One region of the Rahnella sp. ChDrAdgB13 genome, then DNA from elsewhere that is predicted to be linked to it. Evidence: riboswitches for the same ligand, from Rfam matches in the RefSeq annotation. Region 1 holds a riboswitch; each other region holds the start of a gene.

Evidence for each region. Region 1 has a riboswitch for thiamine pyrophosphate ahead of thiB (thiamine ABC transporter substrate binding subunit). Riboswitches for the same ligand answer to the same signal wherever they lie in the genome.
Region 2: linked by a shared signal. The riboswitch ahead of thiC (phosphomethylpyrimidine synthase ThiC) and the one ahead of thiB (thiamine ABC transporter substrate binding subunit) in region 1 are both predicted to bind thiamine pyrophosphate.
Region 3: linked by a shared signal. The riboswitch ahead of thiM (hydroxyethylthiazole kinase) and the one ahead of thiB (thiamine ABC transporter substrate binding subunit) in region 1 are both predicted to bind thiamine pyrophosphate.

What each region holds. Positions count from the first base shown of each region.
Region 1 covers NZ_JAEMGT010000003.1:141,241-147,294, forward strand. The annotation lists gene J8X26_RS01880 (MFS transporter) at 1-11, opposite strand, end outside; gene sgrT (glucose uptake inhibitor SgrT) at 272-457, opposite strand; gene sgrR (HTH-type transcriptional regulator SgrR) at 559-2,220, shown strand; TPP riboswitch at 2,261-2,515, shown strand; gene thiB (thiamine ABC transporter substrate binding subunit) at 2,559-3,542, shown strand; gene thiP (thiamine/thiamine pyrophosphate ABC transporter permease ThiP) at 3,518-5,128, shown strand; gene thiQ (thiamine ABC transporter ATP-binding protein ThiQ) at 5,112-5,825, shown strand; gene J8X26_RS01910 (nucleoside permease) at 5,815-6,054, opposite strand, start outside.
Region 2 covers NZ_JAEMGT010000078.1:4,969-11,022, forward strand. The annotation lists gene J8X26_RS18740 (YjaG family protein) at 1-210, opposite strand, end outside; gene nfi (deoxyribonuclease V) at 281-961, opposite strand; gene hemE (uroporphyrinogen decarboxylase) at 971-2,035, opposite strand; gene nudC (NAD(+) diphosphatase) at 2,107-2,892, opposite strand; gene rsd (sigma D regulator) at 2,991-3,500, shown strand; TPP riboswitch at 3,581-3,707, shown strand; gene thiC (phosphomethylpyrimidine synthase ThiC) at 3,853-5,805, shown strand; gene thiE (thiamine phosphate synthase) at 5,802-6,054, shown strand, end outside.
Region 3 covers NZ_JAEMGT010000018.1:89,551-95,604, reverse strand. The annotation lists gene J8X26_RS06900 (GntR family transcriptional regulator) at 1-594, shown strand, start outside; gene J8X26_RS27880 (hypothetical protein) at 657-782, opposite strand; gene J8X26_RS06895 (hypothetical protein) at 995-1,843, shown strand; gene thiD (bifunctional hydroxymethylpyrimidine kinase/phosphomethylpyrimidine kinase) at 1,850-2,650, opposite strand; gene thiM (hydroxyethylthiazole kinase) at 2,647-3,456, opposite strand; TPP riboswitch at 3,491-3,592, opposite strand; gene J8X26_RS06880 (RidA family protein) at 3,646-3,993, opposite strand; gene J8X26_RS06875 (PhzF family phenazine biosynthesis protein) at 4,184-4,975, opposite strand; gene J8X26_RS06870 (transcriptional regulator) at 5,002-5,709, opposite strand; gene J8X26_RS06865 (GNAT family N-acetyltransferase) at 5,895-6,054, shown strand, end outside.

The DNA of each region.
Region 1 (6,054 bases):
GGTTTAGACATAACGCCATCCCTGAGAAATGAAAGTCTTACAACGAAACATACAGTGTATACCCAAAACAATTCGAGTTGCAGGAAGGCGGCAATCTCGCGAATCCCGATGAGCTGACATGAGTCAGTGATTCGGGTGAGCAAGAGCGGCCAACGCATATGCAACTCGAAGGGTGAAGGGGATAATCAATAGAAAAAAACCAGTGAGTTACCCCACTGGCTGGTGACATTACACCATTACTCAGAAAATCGAATCCGGCCGCGCCTGCGAGTTATAAATGACGGCGGTATTGCTCATCGTCCTGCGAGGCGATGTCCCACTGCGTCAGGCGGGAGAGAATGTCTAAACGGTATTCCACCGGAACCCATGACAGCCAGTCAGCATGATTTCTGCCCGCATTTCTGCTGACGGCAGCGAAGTAACGCTGATAGAAACGGGCGGTTAGCGTGTTTTTCATGATGACCTCCTGACCTTGATGACTGGCTTTCGTTGGAGATCAGTATCGGGGTAATATGAGGAAAGATAAATTGATGAGATTTCCTCCGGAGTTCCTCTTTTATGACCTCGTCCCGTTTGCAACAGCAGTTCATCAGATTGTGGCAAAGCTGCCACGGCGAAGAAACCGAAACCACTTTGCTGGCGTTATCGGAAATCCTGAACTGCTCGCGGCGACATATGCGGTCCCTGCTCAGCACCATGCAGGAACAGGGCTGGCTCAACTGGGATGCAGAGGCCGGGCGCGGTAAGCGGTCAAAGCTGACCTTTTTGTACACCGGTCTGGCGCTTCAGCAGCAACGCGCCGAAGAACTGCTTGAACAGGATCGGATTGATCAGCTGGTACAACTGGTTGGCGATAAAAACATGGTGCGCCAGATGCTGTTATCCCAGCTGGGACGCAGCTTCCGTCAGGGCAAACATATTCTTCGCGTACTGTACTATCGCCCGCTGTTTAATCTGCTGCCCGGCACCATGTTGCGCCGCTCAGAAACACACATCGCGCGACAGATTTTCAGCGGGCTGACGCGCATAAATGAGGAAAACGGGGAAGTAGAAGGCGATCTGGCCCATCACTGGCAGGAAATCTCTGCGCTGCACTGGCGGTTCTATCTGCGTCCGGCTATTCATTTTCATCATGGTCGTGAGCTGGAAATGGCCGATATTATTACCACCTTCGCTCGTCTCAAATCACACCGCTTATTCGGCAATATCGTCTCGGTGATCTCATTAACGCCAAACGTCATCGACATTCATCTGAACGCGCCCGACCACTGGCTGCCGTGGCTGTTCGGGAATATCCACGCGACAATCCTGCCACAGGAGTGGGAGTCGTTGCCCGATTTTGCCCGCCATCCGGTGGGAACCGGCCCGTATGCCGTGGTACGAAATCAGAAAACGCAGCTGCGGATCCGCGCGTTTGACGAATATTTTGGATTCCGGGCGCTGATCGATGAGGTCAATATCTGGGTTCTACCTGAACTCAGTGAGGAACTGGTGCATTCCGGCGTCCAGCTTCAGGCCGATGAATCCGGCAAAAGCGAGCTTGAAAGCCGCCTTGAGGAAGGTTGTTATTTCCTGCTTTTCGACCAGCGTTCGCCGGTCGGCCAAAACGCACAAACGCGCCAGTGGCTGTGCGATTTGTTCAATCCGATTGCGCTGCTCAACGCTGCTGAACCGGTTTATCAGCGTTACTGGTCGCCGGCGTACGGCCTGTTGCCGCGCTGGCATCATAAAGCGCTGCTTCCCCGCCCGCCCAAACCTGACGGTCTGACGCAGGTCACGCTGACGTTTTATAACGAGCACTCAGAACATCACGCTATCTGCAACGCACTGCGTCCGCTGCTGGCGGCAGAAGGCATTGAGCTGGTGATCCAGATTGTCGATTATGCGGTGTGGTACCGCGGCGGCGTGAAAACCGATCTATGGCTGGGTAGCGCCAACTTCACGTTGCCGCTGGAGTTTTCGCTGTTTGCCTCATTCTACGAACTGCCGCTGCTGGCGTATTGTTTCCCGCAAACGATGAATGAAGACGCCGCGTTATGGCACGCCGGAAAGCTTTCAATTGCCGACTGGAGCCAGAAGCAGATCGCCAGCCATCACATTCATCCGCTGTTTCATCACTGGCTGGTTTTACAAGGCCAGCGCAGTATGCGCGGCGTGCGGATGAACACCCTCGGCTGGTTCGACTTCAAATCTGCCTGGTTCGCGCCACCCGACAGCTAATCGGACTATCGCATTGCGCCGTTAATCTCTAGAATGACATCCGTTCTCAACGGGGTGCCCGAGCGACTTCTTTTGTATTGAAGAATGACCTCTATTTTTAAACGCCGCGAGCGCGTGTTCAGCGGGTGAAGTACAGCGCACAGAAAGCGGAGCGTACACAAAGTACGTGAGCATTTCGAGCACTGCACGACGCCCGATCAACACACGCGCAGCACGTTTAAATATGGCTGAGACCTGATACCCGTCGAACCTGATCCGGTTAACCCCGGCGGAGGGATTTGAGACTGTGCGAAGCTCACTCAAAATCCTTTGCCCCTTTTCTTTTTTGGAGCGCAAAGTTGAAAAAAATATTGTCCTGTCTGCTGTTACTTTCTGCACCTGCCTTTGCTGCAAAACCCGTTCTGACGGTATATACCTACGATTCCTTCTCTGCCGACTGGGGCCCCGGCCCGGCGATCAAAAAAGCCTTTGAGGCACAGTGCGGCTGCGAACTGAAATATGTCGCGCTGGAAGATGGCGTATCTCTGCTGAACCGTCTGCGGATGGAAGGCAAAAACACTAAAGCGGACGTAGTGCTCGGTCTGGATAACAACCTGTTGCAGGCCGCTGAGCAAACCGGCCTGTTTGCCAAAGCACCGAAAACTGATGCTCAACTGACGGTGCCGGGTGGCTGGAATAACACGACGTTTGTGCCTTACGACTACGGCTATTTCGCGTTCGTGTATGACAAAAACAAACTGAAAAACCCGCCAAAAAGCCTCGATGAGCTGATCAACAGCGACCAGAAATGGAAAGTGATTTACGAAGATCCGCGCACCAGCACGCCGGGTCTTGGCCTGATGCTGTGGATGCAAAAAGTCTATGGCGACAAAGCGCCTGAAGCGTGGCAAAAACTGGCGGCGAAAACCGTGACCGTCACCAAAGGCTGGAGCGAGGCTTACGGCCTGTTCCTCAAAGGCGAAAGCGATCTGGTGCTGAGCTACACCACTTCTCCGGCCTATCATATTGTTGAAGAGAAGAAAGATAATTATGCCGCCGCTGACTTCGCTGAAGGTCATTACATGCAGGTGGAAGTCGCGGGTCAGCTGGCCAGCAGCAAACAGCCGAAACTGGCTGAACAGTTCATGAAATTCGTCACTACTGAAGATTTCCAGAAAGTCATTCCGACCGGCAACTGGATGTATCCGGTGATCAGCACGCCACTGCCTGATGCCTTCAAACAGCTGACCGTACCGGCAAAATCCCTGCAATACAGCGCACAGGATGTAGCTTCTCACCGCGGCGAATGGATTCAGGCATGGCAGAACGCCGTCAGCCGTTGATCCCCCGCTGGCTGTGGCCGGGCGCGGTGGCGTCACTGGCGATGCTGCTGGTCGCCGCGCTGGCATTAGGCTCGTTGTGGCGTCATGCGCCACAAATAAGCGGCGTGTCTGCGTGGCAGGATCAGTATCTCTGGCACGTCATCCGTTTCACCTTCTGGCAGGCGCTGCTTTCGGCGCTCTGCTCGGTGCTGCCCGCTATTTTGCTGGCGCGCACCCTCTTCCGCCGCCGTTTCCCAGGTCGTCAGCTGTTATTACGATTGTGCGCGATGACGCTGGTATTGCCGGTTTTAGTCGCGGTGTTCGGCATTCTCAGCGTATACGGAAGACAGGGCTGGCTGGCGCAGATTTGCAACTGGCTGGGCGTGGATTACCGTTTTTCGCCGTACGGTTTACAGGGCATTTTGCTGGCGCACGTATTTTTTAATCTGCCGCTGGCAACCCGTCTTTTATTACAGGCGCTGGAAAATATCGCCATCGAACAGCGGCAGCTGGCTGCGCAGCTCGGGATGAATGCCTGGCAGCAATTCCGCTTTGTGGAATGGCCTGCGATCCGACGTCAGATTTTCCCCGCCGCTGCCCTGATATTCATGCTGTGTTTCGCGAGTTTCGCCACCGTGCTTTCACTGGGCGGCGGTCCGCAGGCGACCACCATTGAACTCGCCATTTATCAGGCACTGAGTTACGACTACGATTTAAGTCGCGCGGCCACGCTGGCGCTCATCCAGCTGTTTTGTTGTCTGACGCTGGTTCTGCTCAGCCAGAAACTCAGCCAGGCGCTGCCGGTCGGTCAGACCCATGCTCAGCGCTGGCGCAATCCGGATGATTCCCCGCTGCGCCGCATTACCGACGGCCTGCTGATTGGTCTGGCTTTACTGCTGATCCTGCCGCCGCTGCTGGCTGTGGTTTTAGATGGTATAAATCGCGCCGCCGTCAGCGTGCTGCAACAACCCGCGCTGTGGCAGGCTTTATGGACGTCAGTCCGTATCGCGCTGGGCAGCGGATTATTGTGTATGTTGCTGACGATGATGTTGCTGTGGAGCAGCCGCGAGCTGCGTTTACGCCAGAAAAATGGCTGGGCGCAGGCGATGGATCTCAGCGGAATGCTGATCCTCGCGATGCCGGGCATCGTGCTGGCGACCGGTTTTTTCCTGCTGCTCGGTGATACCACCGGATTGCCGCAATCCCCGTGGCCTTTGGTTATCATGACCAATGCGCTGATGGCGGTACCTTACGCATTAAAAGTGCTGGATAACCCGATGCGTGATGTGGCGGAGCGCTATAACCCGCTGTGTATTTCGCTCGATATGCGCGGCTGGCAGCGTCTGCGTTGGGTGGAAATGAGCGCGCTGAAACGCCCGATCGCACAGGCACTGGCATTTGCCTGTGTGCTGTCGCTGGGGGATTTCGGCGTGATTGCCTTATTCGGCAACGAGAATTTCCGCACCCTGCCGTTTTATCTGTATCAGCAGATGGGTTCCTATCGCAGCCAGGACGGTGCGGTCACGGCGCTTTTACTCCTGCTGCTATGCTTCCTGTTATTTACCCTGATTGAGAAATTGCCGGGCCGCCATGCTGACGCTGAATAAACTGACCTACCTGTACGAACATTTACCGATGCGCTTTGATCTGCACATCGCGGCGGGTGAACGTGTGGCGATCCTTGGCCCGAGCGGTGCGGGGAAAAGTACCCTGCTCAGCCTGGTGGCGGGTTTTCTGACGCCGGTCAGCGGACAGATTTTGCTGAACGGTGCCGATCACAGCGCGACGCCCCCGGCCAAACGTCCGGTTTCAATGCTGTTTCAGGAAAACAATCTGTTCTCGCATCTGACCGTACGCCAGAACATGGGACTGGGGCTGCACCCGGGGCTGAAACTCAGCGCGCAGCAAAAGCAGGCATTAGAGGAAATCGCCCGGCAGGTCGGGCTGGAAGATTGTCTGGAACGCCTGCCGTCGCAGCTTTCCGGCGGGCAGCGTCAGCGCGTGGCCCTGGCGCGTTGCCTGTTACGCAGTCAGCCGGTTTTGCTGCTCGACGAGCCGTTTTCCGCACTCGACCCTGCGCTGCGCAGCGAAATGCTGAGTTTGCTGGATAAAGTGTGTGAGCAGCGTAATCTCACGCTGCTGATGGTGTCGCACAATCTGGACGATGCGGCGCGTATTGCGCCGCGCACCTTGCTGATTGTGGATGGCAGGATTTTCTACGATGGCCCGACGCAGGCGCTGGCTGACGGTACCGCGCCGGAAGCTAAAGTGCTGGGCATCCGGCGGCCGGATATTAGTGGCTGAGAACCGGTTTGGTGAATGCTCTCGGGTTATGTTTGTACTTAAACGTGAAGGCAAAAACGATCACCAGAACCACGGTATAAGCGGCAAAGGAAAGCCAGATACTTTGCCAGTCTTTCACGCCATCTACCGTAAAGTGATCGACTACATGCCCGCTGGCTATGGCACCGACATACGCCCCGACGCCGTTCACCATCGTCATAAATAAGCCCTGAGCACTGGCGCGGATATT
Region 2 (6,054 bases), on a different contig from region 1:
TGAGTCAAAATTGACCTTGGCGTCTTTTACCACCAGCGTTTCCCAGATTAAATCCAGGATACGGCGGTAAAGCTGTGCCTCGCCAAACCCGGTTTCCAGGCAAAAAGCCTGATAGTTCGGGTACATGCGTTCGCACAAGCTCGCCATAAACGTCACGTGTTGCCAGCTTTCCAGCTTTTCCAGACGTAAATGAATTGGATTACGTAACATGAGTTGATCTCGTTAACTTTTCTGCGCGGGAGTTTACCTGAAATAAATCAATATCCCTATTCCTTGATTCCTAAAGATCATCACTCAACCGTTGCCAGCGTTGAAACGCTGCCCGATTTGATGCCACAGCATCCGCCCAGCGGGTTGGCTCTGGCAAACGATATTGCCGCATGCAGCGTTCAACCCAGTACAGTGACGATTCCATGCTGATGCGATTGCCCGGTGAAATAAACAGCGGATTACAGCGCAGTTTGCTGCGCCAGACCCAGCCAATCTGCTCATCGCCTTCATACAGCGCCTGCTGGCTGTGTTGGTCTTCCCCGAGAGGCAGAAATTTGCCGCACAAGCGACTCTTCGCTACACCAATTGTTGGCACGTCAATCATCAGGCCAAAATGGCTGGCGACGCCAAGACGGCGCGGATGCGCAATACCCTGCCCGTCAACCAGCACCAGATCGGGCCGCGCATTGATTTGCTTCCAGGCCTGCAACAGCGCCGGTAGTTCCCGGAAAGAAAGGAAGCCGGGAATATAAGGCATGACGGTTGGAATGCGGGCTATCTGGTATTCCACCAGCTCAAGCGAGGGATAACGCAGAACCGCAACCGCGGCTCGCGTTACTTCACCACCCTGTTCGAAACCGACATCCACACCCGCGATCAACGCCGGTGTGCTGAATTCAGTCGGATCCCGCAGTTCAATTTGATCTGCAAGGATCCGTTGTTCTTCACGTAATGCGCGGGTATCAATCATACGCCGGATTTACTCGTGATATTGCCGGGACAGGCTATGTACAGCTTCCACGAACGCACCCGCATTTTCTGGCGGAACATCCTGGTGAATGCCGTGGCCCAGGTTAAACACATGACCGTTGCCTTTACCAAAACCGGCCAGAATGGTTTCCACTTCCTGTTCAATACGTACCGGAGAAGCATAGAGCATGGAAGGATCCATGTTGCCCTGAATCGCCACTTTGTCGCCCACGCGACGACGGGCTTCGGCAATATCTGTTGTCCAGTCGAGGCCCAGCGCGTCACAACCGGTTGCCGCCATCGCTTCCAGCCATTGTCCGCCGCCTTTGGTGAACAACGTCACCGGCACACGGCGCCCTTCGTTTTCACGGATCAAGCCGTCGACAATTTTATGCATGTAGTTCAGGGAAAACTCGCGGTAATCTCGAGGCGTCAGCACGCCGCCCCAGGTGTCAAAAATCATGACAGACTGAGCGCCCGCTTTGATTTGAGCATTAAGGTAGAGAATGACGCTGTCAGCCACTTTATCGAGCAAAAGGTGCAAAGTCTGCGGATCGGCATACATCATCTTTTTGATTTTTGTGAAGGCTTTGCTGCTGCCACCTTCCACCATATATGTCGCCAGTGTCCACGGGCTGCCGGAAAAACCGATAAGCGGCACTTCACCTTTGAGGTTTTTACGGATAGTACGAACCGCATTCATGACGTATCCCAGTTCCATTTCAGGATCGGGGACGGGCAGTTTTTCCACATCGGCACGGCAGGTCAGCGGGGAAGAAAAACGAGGGCCTTCACCGGCTTCGAAATACAACCCCAGCCCCATGGCATCAGGAATGGTCAGGATGTCAGAGAACAGAATCGCGGCGTCCAGCGGGTAGCGACGCAGTGGCTGGAGGGTCACTTCGCAGGCCAGCTCTGCATTCTTGCAAAGCGACATAAAATCACCGGCTACAGCGCGGGTTTCTTTGTATTCTGGCAAATAACGGCCCGCCTGACGCATCATCCAGACCGGTGTGATATCCACAGGCTGGCGTAACAGGGCGCGCAGGTAGCGGTCATTTTTCAACTCATTCATTCTGTCTTTTTCCTTCAATATTCGGGCCGCCCGAAAATAATCTGGCGGCATTCTAGCATGCAACACTCCTGCTACACGTCGTCTTCATCTCTTTCTGCGCGGCACAGCGCAACCGTATCTTCAATCAGCCGGCGGGCGATGGTCCCCGGTGGCGGCAACTGTGGCAGTTGATCAAAGCGATACCAGCCTGCGTTGAGCAGCTCTTTCGGATCATGCACGATGTCACCGCTGTCGTAGTCGGCCATAAACGCCATCATCAGCGAATTAGGGAAAGGCCACGGCTGAGAACTGACGTAACGGACATTCTTCACGCGGATATTGCTCTCTTCCATGACTTCACGCGCCACAGTTTCTTCGAGAGTTTCCCCGACTTCCACGAAGCCTGCCAGAACCGTATGAATGCCATTGCGGTGGCGGACATGCTGCGCCAGCAAAATCTCATCACCGCGGCGAATGGCGACAATAATGCAGGGCGCAATTTGAGGGTAATAGCGTTCACGGCAATGCCCGCACAGCGCGGCCCATTCGGTTTTACTGACGTGCATCTCGTGGCCGCAATAGCCGCAGAACTTGTGCGAACGGTAAAATTCCGACAGCTGCACGCCGCGCCCGACCAGCTGGAATAGCCCGCGATCCTGATCGAGCATCTGCCGTGCAGACACCATGTGATTGTGCATCGCCTGACGTACCATCCACACCGGTTCGCCCTGCCATTCACCAATCTGACGCGCGATTTTGCCCGTCAGAGAAAATTGCGCAGCGCTGCCATTCGGCAGTTCACCTTCGGGCAGCCACAGCTTGCCCTCATAGCTGATTACCCACCAGCCGGTATGTTCTTCTGTGATCTGTAATTCCATAATTGTTGTTGCATAACCTCGACGAGACTGACAATCTGGGGTTGATATTTACATATTAGTAACCTTTGGTTACTTTTTTCTCGCTCACGGAGTCAACCATGCTAAATCGTCTGGAAAGACTGACCCAACGCGTTGGTGGCAGTAATGAGTTAGTGGATCAATGGCTGCACGCGCGTAAAGAATTGCTGGTGTCTTACTGCACACTGGTCGGCCTGAAACCCAATAAAGAAAAACATACACCGCTGAATGAAAAAGCGTTGGACAACTTTTGCCATAACCTGGTGGATTACCTTTCTGCCGGTCATTTCCATCTTTATCAACGGGTCATCGATGAAGTGGAAGGTGCAGAGATAAAATTACAGGCTGCGAAAATATACCCTGCACTCGAGCTCAATACTGAAGCTATCATGGCTTTCCATGACAGTTACACCGAAAATGATATTGATGATGACAATGCTTTCGCATTTCATTATGCATTATCCGATGTGGGTGAAGCATTGGATGCGCGTTTTCAGCTTGAGGATCAACTGATCATTCTGGCCTTTGATCCGGAAAGTCGCAAAGAATTGCCTTCTGCAAACGAAGAGCATCTTGCCAGACCCGCGTAACGTGTTACTTCTGCACAACACGTTGCCACAATAAAAACCCTGCTCAGGGTTGTAGTTTTTACAACGGCCTCCTATATTGAGGCTTCTTGTCGGAGTGCCTCGTGCAAAATTTCCTCGCGGAGATGATGCCAGGCTGAGACCGTTAATTCGGGATCCGCGGAACCTGATCGGGTTAGTACCCGCGAAGGGAACAAGAGTAATGTTATGCGTTTAGCGCGATTTGGCATCAGCCTGCAAACGGCCGCCAGCGTTCAACCGCCCATTTTTACTCCTGCCGTAAACCTCCAGACAAGCAATTTTCCATTACGTTCTGTCACGCTTTTTGCCGTGAAAACAACACAAGGAATTTGCTATGTCGAGTACCCAGAAACCCGTTACATCCGAAAAAAAGCCCGCTAACCGCCGTGAACAACGCGCACAGGCACAGTCATTTATCGACAGCTTGCAGGGCGAAGCCTTTCCCAATTCCCGACGTATCTATCTTCAGGGCGACAACGCCGGTATTCGTGTCCCTATGCGTGAAATCCAGCTCAGCCCGACGCTGGTCGGCGGCGGAAAAGACAACCCGCAGTTTGAAGAAAACGAAGCGATTCCGGTTTATGACACCGCCGGACCGTATGGCGATCCGTCTGCGACCATCGACGTGCATACCGGTCTTGAAAAATTGCGTGCCCGCTGGATAACCGGACGCGCCGATACCGAAGAACTTCCGCAAGTCAGCTCCGGTTTTACTCAGCAGCGCCTGGCCGACGAAGGGCTGGATCATTTACGCTTCGAACATCTTCCGCGCCCGCGAAAAGCCATTGCCGGTAAAAATGTCACACAGCTGCATTATGCGCGACGGGGCATGATTACCCCTGAGATGGAATTCATCGCTATTCGCGAAAACATGGGGCGTGAGCGGATCCGCGGAGAAGTCCTGCGCCAGCAACATCCCGGTGAAAGCTTCGGGGCGCACCTGCCCGCGAATATCACCGCCGAATTTGTTCGCCAGGAAGTGGCCGCCGGTCGCGCGATTATCCCCGCCAACATCAATCACCCGGAATCCGAGCCGATGATCATTGGCCGCAATTTTCTGGTGAAGGTGAACGCCAATATCGGCAACTCGGCGGTGACGTCATCCATCGAAGAAGAAGTTGAAAAACTGGTGTGGTCGACGCGCTGGGGCGCGGACACGGTGATGGATCTCTCCACCGGCCGCTATATCCATGAAACCCGTGAATGGATTCTGCGTAACAGCCCGGTGCCGATCGGTACGGTGCCGATTTATCAGGCGCTGGAAAAAGTGAATGGTGTGGCCGAAGACCTTAACTGGGAAATGTTCCGCGACACCCTGCTGGAGCAGGCGGAACAAGGTGTGGATTACTTCACCATTCACGCTGGCGTGTTGCTGCGTTATGTGCCGATGACCGCCAAACGCCTGACCGGTATTGTTTCGCGCGGTGGCTCAATCATGGCGAAATGGTGTCTGTCACATCATCGCGAAAGCTTCCTGTATGAAAATTTCCGGGAGATTTGCGAAATCTGCGCCGCTTACGATGTCTCGCTTTCTCTCGGTGACGGTCTGCGTCCCGGCTCGATTCAGGACGCCAACGACGAAGCGCAGTTTGCAGAATTGCACACGCTGGGCGAGCTGACAAAAATCGCCTGGGAATATGACGTGCAGGTGATGATCGAAGGGCCGGGGCATGTGCCGATGCAGATGATCCGCCGCAATATGACGGAAGAACTCGAGCATTGCCACGAAGCGCCGTTCTATACGCTCGGGCCGCTGACGACCGACATTGCGCCCGGTTATGACCACTTCACGTCCGGTATTGGCGCTGCGATGATTGGCTGGTTCGGTTGTGCCATGCTGTGTTACGTCACACCGAAAGAGCATCTCGGCCTGCCGAATAAAGAAGACGTTAAGCAGGGTCTGATTACCTACAAAATTGCAGCACATGCCGCCGATTTAGCCAAAGGCCATCCGGGTGCGCAAATCCGCGACAACGCCATGTCCAAAGCCCGTTTCGAATTCCGCTGGGAAGATCAGTTTAATCTGGCTCTGGACCCGGCCACTGCCCGCGCCTACCACGATGAAACGTTACCGCAGGAATCCGGCAAAGTCGCCCACTTCTGTTCGATGTGCGGCCCGAAATTCTGCTCAATGAAAATCACTCAGGAAGTTCGCGATTACGCCGCCGCGCTGGAAGCTAAAGCCCGGCCCATCGAACTCGTTGAATCCGGCATGGCACAAATGTCAGCTGAATTCCGTTCACGCGGCGGCGAGCTTTATCATCCTGCCACGGAGATCAACAAATGAATCAGTCAGCTCAGCCCTTCCCCGCCGTTCCTTTTCACCTTGGTTTATATCCGGTTGTCGATACGGTGGAATGGATCGCCCGTCTGCTCGATGCAGGCGTGAAAACGCTGCAGTTGCGGGTGAAAGATTTACCCGATGAAGACGTCGAACCGGCAATTATCGAGGCCATCGCGCTGGGGAAAAAATATCAGGCGCGGCTGTTCATCAACGATTACTGGCGTCTGGCGGTGAAACATCATGCATATGGCG
Region 3 (6,054 bases), on a different contig from region 1:
CCGGGGGCGTTCCTGTCGGAGAAAGAAATTTCCACGCGTTTTAATGTTTCCCGCCAGCCGGTTCGCGAAGCCTTTATTAAACTGGCTGAAGCCGGGCTGGTACAAGTTCTGCCACAGCGCGGCACTTACGTGATGAAAATTTCTTCCAAACGGGTGGCCGACGGCCGTTTTATTCGTGAAGCCGTTGAAACCGCCGTCGTCCGCCGCGCCGCCATGGTCGCGACGGATAAAGATCTCGCGCTGCTGGAGCACAATCTTGAACGGCAGACGCTGGCGGCAAAAAGCCAGCAAACACAGGAATTCCTGTTACTCGACGATGAATTTCACCGCACCATCGCGCAGATTATTGACTGCCGCCTGGCGTGGGAAACCGTCGAGCACATTAAAGCCACGATGGATCGCGTACGGTTTCTGACGCTCAGTAAAGTGTCGCCGCCGGAAAATCTCATCGCGCAGCACTACGCCATTTTTGACGGACTGAAAGCGCACGATCCGGACGCGGCCGAAAAAGCCATCCGCATTCATTTGCAGGAGATGATTTCCACCATCACGCCCATTGCTGAGCAAAACAGCGACTGGTTTGATGCGGAATAGATCTGGCAAAACAGTTTTCCCCGCGTTTTAGCGCAATGCCAACGGGCGGGGTACAACGCGTTTCAGGGAAGTTTGGTCCAGTCCTTCTGCGGATGGTAGAAGGCTTCCGGCGGACCAAATGCGCCAAGTTTATCGTCATCCAGACTGCTGTAGTTCTCTTCACAATATCTCAAATAGCCAACGCGCATATCCACCAGATCTAGCTCGCGTGGTGTTCACTGAACGGGCTTATCCATAAACTTTTCCTTGTATTCAGACGGTGTAATACGAGACGCCTCGGAAAATTTCGTCATCATGGTTAACGTAATCCGAAAAAGATGCCCGTTTTGCGGCGTAGCCCCAAAATTTGTATGACAACTTGGTGTAAGCTGTAAACCACATTAATATCGTGGATACTTTTATGCCTTCTGCATCCCCCCTGAAAAAAAGCTACTACAGCGCAGATCAGTCGCTGTCCTTATCGCAGCTCGATGTCGAGAAAATCAGCCAGGTCGTGCGCGATCTGGACGTGGCTGAAAGCGAAAAAGAGCACTACGTCACAGGCTGGATGGGTCAGAACAGTGTGGTACTGGTGAGGAATTATCAGGACAAACGCGGGACGTCTAACGGAATTGTCATGTCACGCGGCAACCGCTATAAACTGACCATTCAGGCCATTACCTTCCGCATTCCCAAATTTCTGCTATGGATTACGTTTCGCCGCAAGCCACGTACCATGACCGTAATTGCTTACAACAAGCTGGGTGAACAGGCTACCGGTCTGCAACAGTTTATGCATATTCAGGAACCTGAGCTGAAAGAGCAGCTGGAAAGCGACTGGCGTGAGCTGAATGATTATCTCGGCATGGCTTGCTGGCAGATGGAGAATAACCAGCCACTGTGGCGCAAGCTGCGTGAAGAAATCACGCCACAGTCGCTGCTGATGCAGGCAGAATCCGCGTGGTTCAGCGGCAAGAAGCTGCAAAAAGACGGTGAATGCGAAGGATTGTGGCTGCACGAACAGTTTATCGGGCGTCGTACCGGTGAGCACGCGGCGCTGTTGCTGTCGTGGAAAGATGAGGAAAATCAGGATATTGCCAGCTACCGGTTTGAGCGTGTTTCGGCCACGAAGATCCGTATAATGCTGCGACCGCGCAAAGAAGCGAAATTCTACCCGCTAAACCCGTTTGACGCCGTGCATCTGCAACAGGCGCTGACGATGTATCACCAGGCAGAAGAGGCGCTGAGCGAAACCCAGCGCCGCGCCTGAGCGGTTTTACCACCAGCGGTGGAAATGATGCACAGGCCCGATGCCGTGGCCGACTTCCAGTGAGTCGGCCTGCATCAGTGCCTGCTGGAGATATTCTTTTGCTTCGCGTACGGTATCGGCCCAGTTGTTATGCCGCGGTCGCAGTGCCGCCAGCGCGGCCGATAATGTACACCCCGTTCCGTGCGTGTGCCGGGTATTCACGCGCGGTGCGGTAAACCGCTCGCGTGAACCGGTCATAAACAACCAGTCCGGGCTTTCTTCATCACTCAGATGACCGCCTTTCATCAGCACCGCTTCACATCCCATCGCCAGTAACGCTTCGCCCTGTTCACGCATTTCTGCTTCAGTCAGCGCCACCGGGCATTCCAGTAACGCAGCGGCTTCCGGCAGATTGGGGGTAATAATTGAAACCTGCGGAATCAGCAAACGGCGCACGGCGTCAACGGCCTCCGGCAACAGCAGCGGATCGCCACTTTTTGCCAGCATGACGGTATCAAGCACCACAAAAGGCGGCTGATAATACTTAAGCCTTTCAGCGACCGCTTCAACAATCTGGCTGTTCGCCAGCATGCCGATTTTAGTGCTGTCGATTCGCACGTCGCTGAGTACTGAATCGAGCTGCGCGGCCACGAAATCCGGCTCAATGTTGTAAACAGACTGCACGCCACGGGTATTTTGCGCCACCAGCGCCGTGATAACGCTCGTGCCATACGCGCCGAGCGCCGAGAAGGTTTTGAGATCTGCCTGGATCCCCGCGCCGCCGCTCGGGTCAGTACCTGCTATGGTCAGGGCATTGATTCTTTTCATCCGATTTTTTCCCCGTTCAGCCACTCTTCGCGCATCAAATACAGGTTATCGAGAAACTCTGGTGTGAAGCTGCCCGGCCCTTTCACCACTGCGCAGGCACGCTCACCTGCACAAGACATGACGCGACATGCCGCGGCAACGTTATCCAGACGTTTGCCAGGCAATGCGGCAAACGCCGCAACAACCGCTGATAACGAACAACCGGTGCCGACGATGCGGGTCATCATCGGATGTCCGCCGGGAACTGACCAGCTGCGTTCGCCGTCGGTGACGTAATCAGTTTCACCGGTGACAGCCACCACCCCGCCGGTTTCCAGCGCCAGTTGCTGTGCAGCCGGTAAGGCAGACAGCGAATCATCGCCGCTGTCTACGCCACGCCCGGACGCACTCAGGCCGCTAAGCGCACGGATTTCAGAGGCGTTTCCGCGGATGGCGGCGGGTGTAAGTTTGATGAGTTCAAGGCAAAACTCCGTGCGCCAGCTCAGGCCGCCGACGGCAACCGGATCCAGCACCCAGGGTTTTCCGGCCTGATTTGCTGCGTGAATCGCTGCCAGCATCGCCTCAGCATGAGGACGGGTCAGCGTGCCGACATTAACCAGTAAGGTATCGGCCACCGCGCTGAACTGCGCGGCTTCGGCCGGGTCAGTCACCATTGCCGGTGAGGCACCGAGCGCCAGAAGAACATTGGCCGTAAAGGATTGCACCACGTCATTGGTCAGGCAGTGAACCAGCGGCGCGGAGGCACGAAGTTGTCGTAAAGAAGCGGCGGATGTTGCGCCGGGAAACACGGAAGGTCGGGTATTCATAGTTCTCCCCACCGGCGCTAAAGAAGGCGGTATCGGGAGAGATACCTGACTTCCCTACGCTGGCATAATCCAGATCAGGTAATACGGGTAAAATCTCAGCCGTTCTTTTGCAAGAGCGGCACCCCGAGTCAAGGAAGCATTATTGGTGGCGAGCCTGAGAAGGTCAATCAGGATTTTTCGTACAGCGTGTTATTTCGCCGCCGACGCAATAAGATTAATTTCCAGTAAAACATCGACCAGAAGTTCCACGCAAACTGTTGTCCGGGCAGGATATGGCGCGTTGAAATGTTTTACATACGCCTCGTTAAAGGCTTTGAAATCCTTCTTATCGGTCAGGTAAACATTCACGGAAACAGCATCATCGAGTGTCAGGTTATATTCTTTAAGCGATCCGGCTATTTTCGAAAATACCAAATGGGTCTGCGCTTCAATTCCGGCGGGCGTTGTGCCTTCCGCGGTAATCGGTACTTCGCCGGAAACAAAATAAAGATTGCCGCTTTTACGGACTTTGGGAAAAGGTAAGGTCCCTGTGAGCATAATGAATTCCTCGATTCAGACATAAAATCAGAAGCTTGATATCAGCAACATGCCGTAGAAAATTAAGACGGCCGCCAGCGTGATATAAACTATTCGTGAATCACGGGGATCCACCGATTTGTTTTTCTCTGTCATATAAACAACTTAGCTATTGGAAATAAATTAATTGAGAGGACTTAAGCGATAGATTTTAATTAAGATAAATTGTACCTCGCATATACAGCGCCGCTTTGCCGCTGATAATCACCCGATCATTTCCGCTCATTTCACATTGCAGTTCGCCTTTACGCGCACCGCCCTGCCGGGCGTTCATCTGCGTTTTATTCAGACGTTTCGACCAATACGGTGCCAGCGAGGTGTGGGCTGAACCGGTAACCGGATCTTCATTCACCGCCACGCGAGGCCCGAACCAGCGGGAGACAAAATCAAAATTATCGCCCGCAGCGGTGACCACCACGCCACGGGTATCAAAAGCATTGAGCGCTGCGAAATCCGGCGCGAGAGCTTCCAGTGCGGCAGCATCTTCAATCACAATGATAATATCATCGGTTTTAAGCACCGCGGTGATCGGTGCTGTCAGCCCTAGTGCCTGAGTGAGTCCGTCTGGCAGCGTGAAAGACGCCGGAGATTTCACCGGGAAATCCATGTGGAAAACCTCATCCTGGCAGGTCACCCATAAATCTCCGCTGCGGGTAGAAAACCGCAGCGATGCGGATTTATCGCCCAGCGCCTGGCTTATCACCCACGCCGCCGCCAGCGTGGCATGACCGCATAAATCCACTTCGGTGCCCGGCGTGAACCAGCGCAGCTCATAATGGTCACCGTTTTTGACGAAGAAAGCCGTTTCGGAAAGATTATTTTCACGGGCAATATTGCTTAAAACGCTGTCATCCAGCCAGTGAGGCAACGGGCAAACGGCCGCCGGATTTCCACTAAAACTTTGCGATGCAAACGCATCGACCTGATAAATTGATATTTCCATTTCAGACTCCTCACTGTTAGTGACCACTATTCATCGCCACCGGATTTCTTAATTTCATCCAGATAGTTGTAGATGGTGTAGCGGGTAACGCCCAGTTTGCTGGCCGCCTTTTCAACGCCGCCTTTGACGATAAACATCCCGCGATCCTGCATAACTCTGACGGCTTCGAGTTTCTCTTTTTTATTCATCGGTTTACCCGCTCGCCCCGACTGAGACAGGGAAGAATCAATGATTTCTTCCATCATGGACTCGAGATCGGTTTGGGAATTTTGCGGCGTATTTTCTGAAGAATACTGTCTGAGCAGGCGCCCGAGCGCCGCATGAGCAATTTCAACTTCACTGAGATCAACGTTGATACACAGGCTGGCAAATGCGACGCCCTCCGCGTCGCGATAAACCGTCGTGGCGCTTTTCAGTTTTGTTCCTTTCGCGGTCACTGTTGTGTAATCCGCAATAACCAGCGGTTCTGAGGATGGAGAAGCCGTATTCCGGGCGTTGAGAAGACCGGCGAATCCTAAATCACCGTCCGGGCCGCTGAACATGGAATCCCCTACCGCCCGGCCAGAAACGTGACCATTGGCAATTTTCAACACGGAAGACGACGGATTTGTCAGGTCATGAACTACGATTTCAGTATTGTTGCCGATGGCCACCTCAAGAGCCTCCACGGAGGCGAAGAGCGTTTTCAGAACGAGTGCTCTTTCGGCTGTGGCGTCTGGTGGAATTTTGGGCATGGGTGTTGTAGTCCGCGATTGCATTAGATGCAAACACGATATCAACCGAATGTTGAAATATCAATTTTTTGTTGATTAAATCACACGTGTACCACAAACCCAATTGAACTCCCGCAAAGTCGCTGGCAGTATGGCTCAGTGAAGTGAACGTTCTCTGCCCTCATATTTTCAAAGGAATTCACTCTTTGACATCCCCACTTAACATCCGGCCTTATGAAGAAGCTGATCGTCCGTTTTTACGCACCTTGTATCTGGCTTCACGCAAACAGACCTGGACATGGCTGGAAGACGATTTTCAGCTGGAAGATTTTGACCGTGCGGTGATCGGCGAAAAGATTCTGGTCG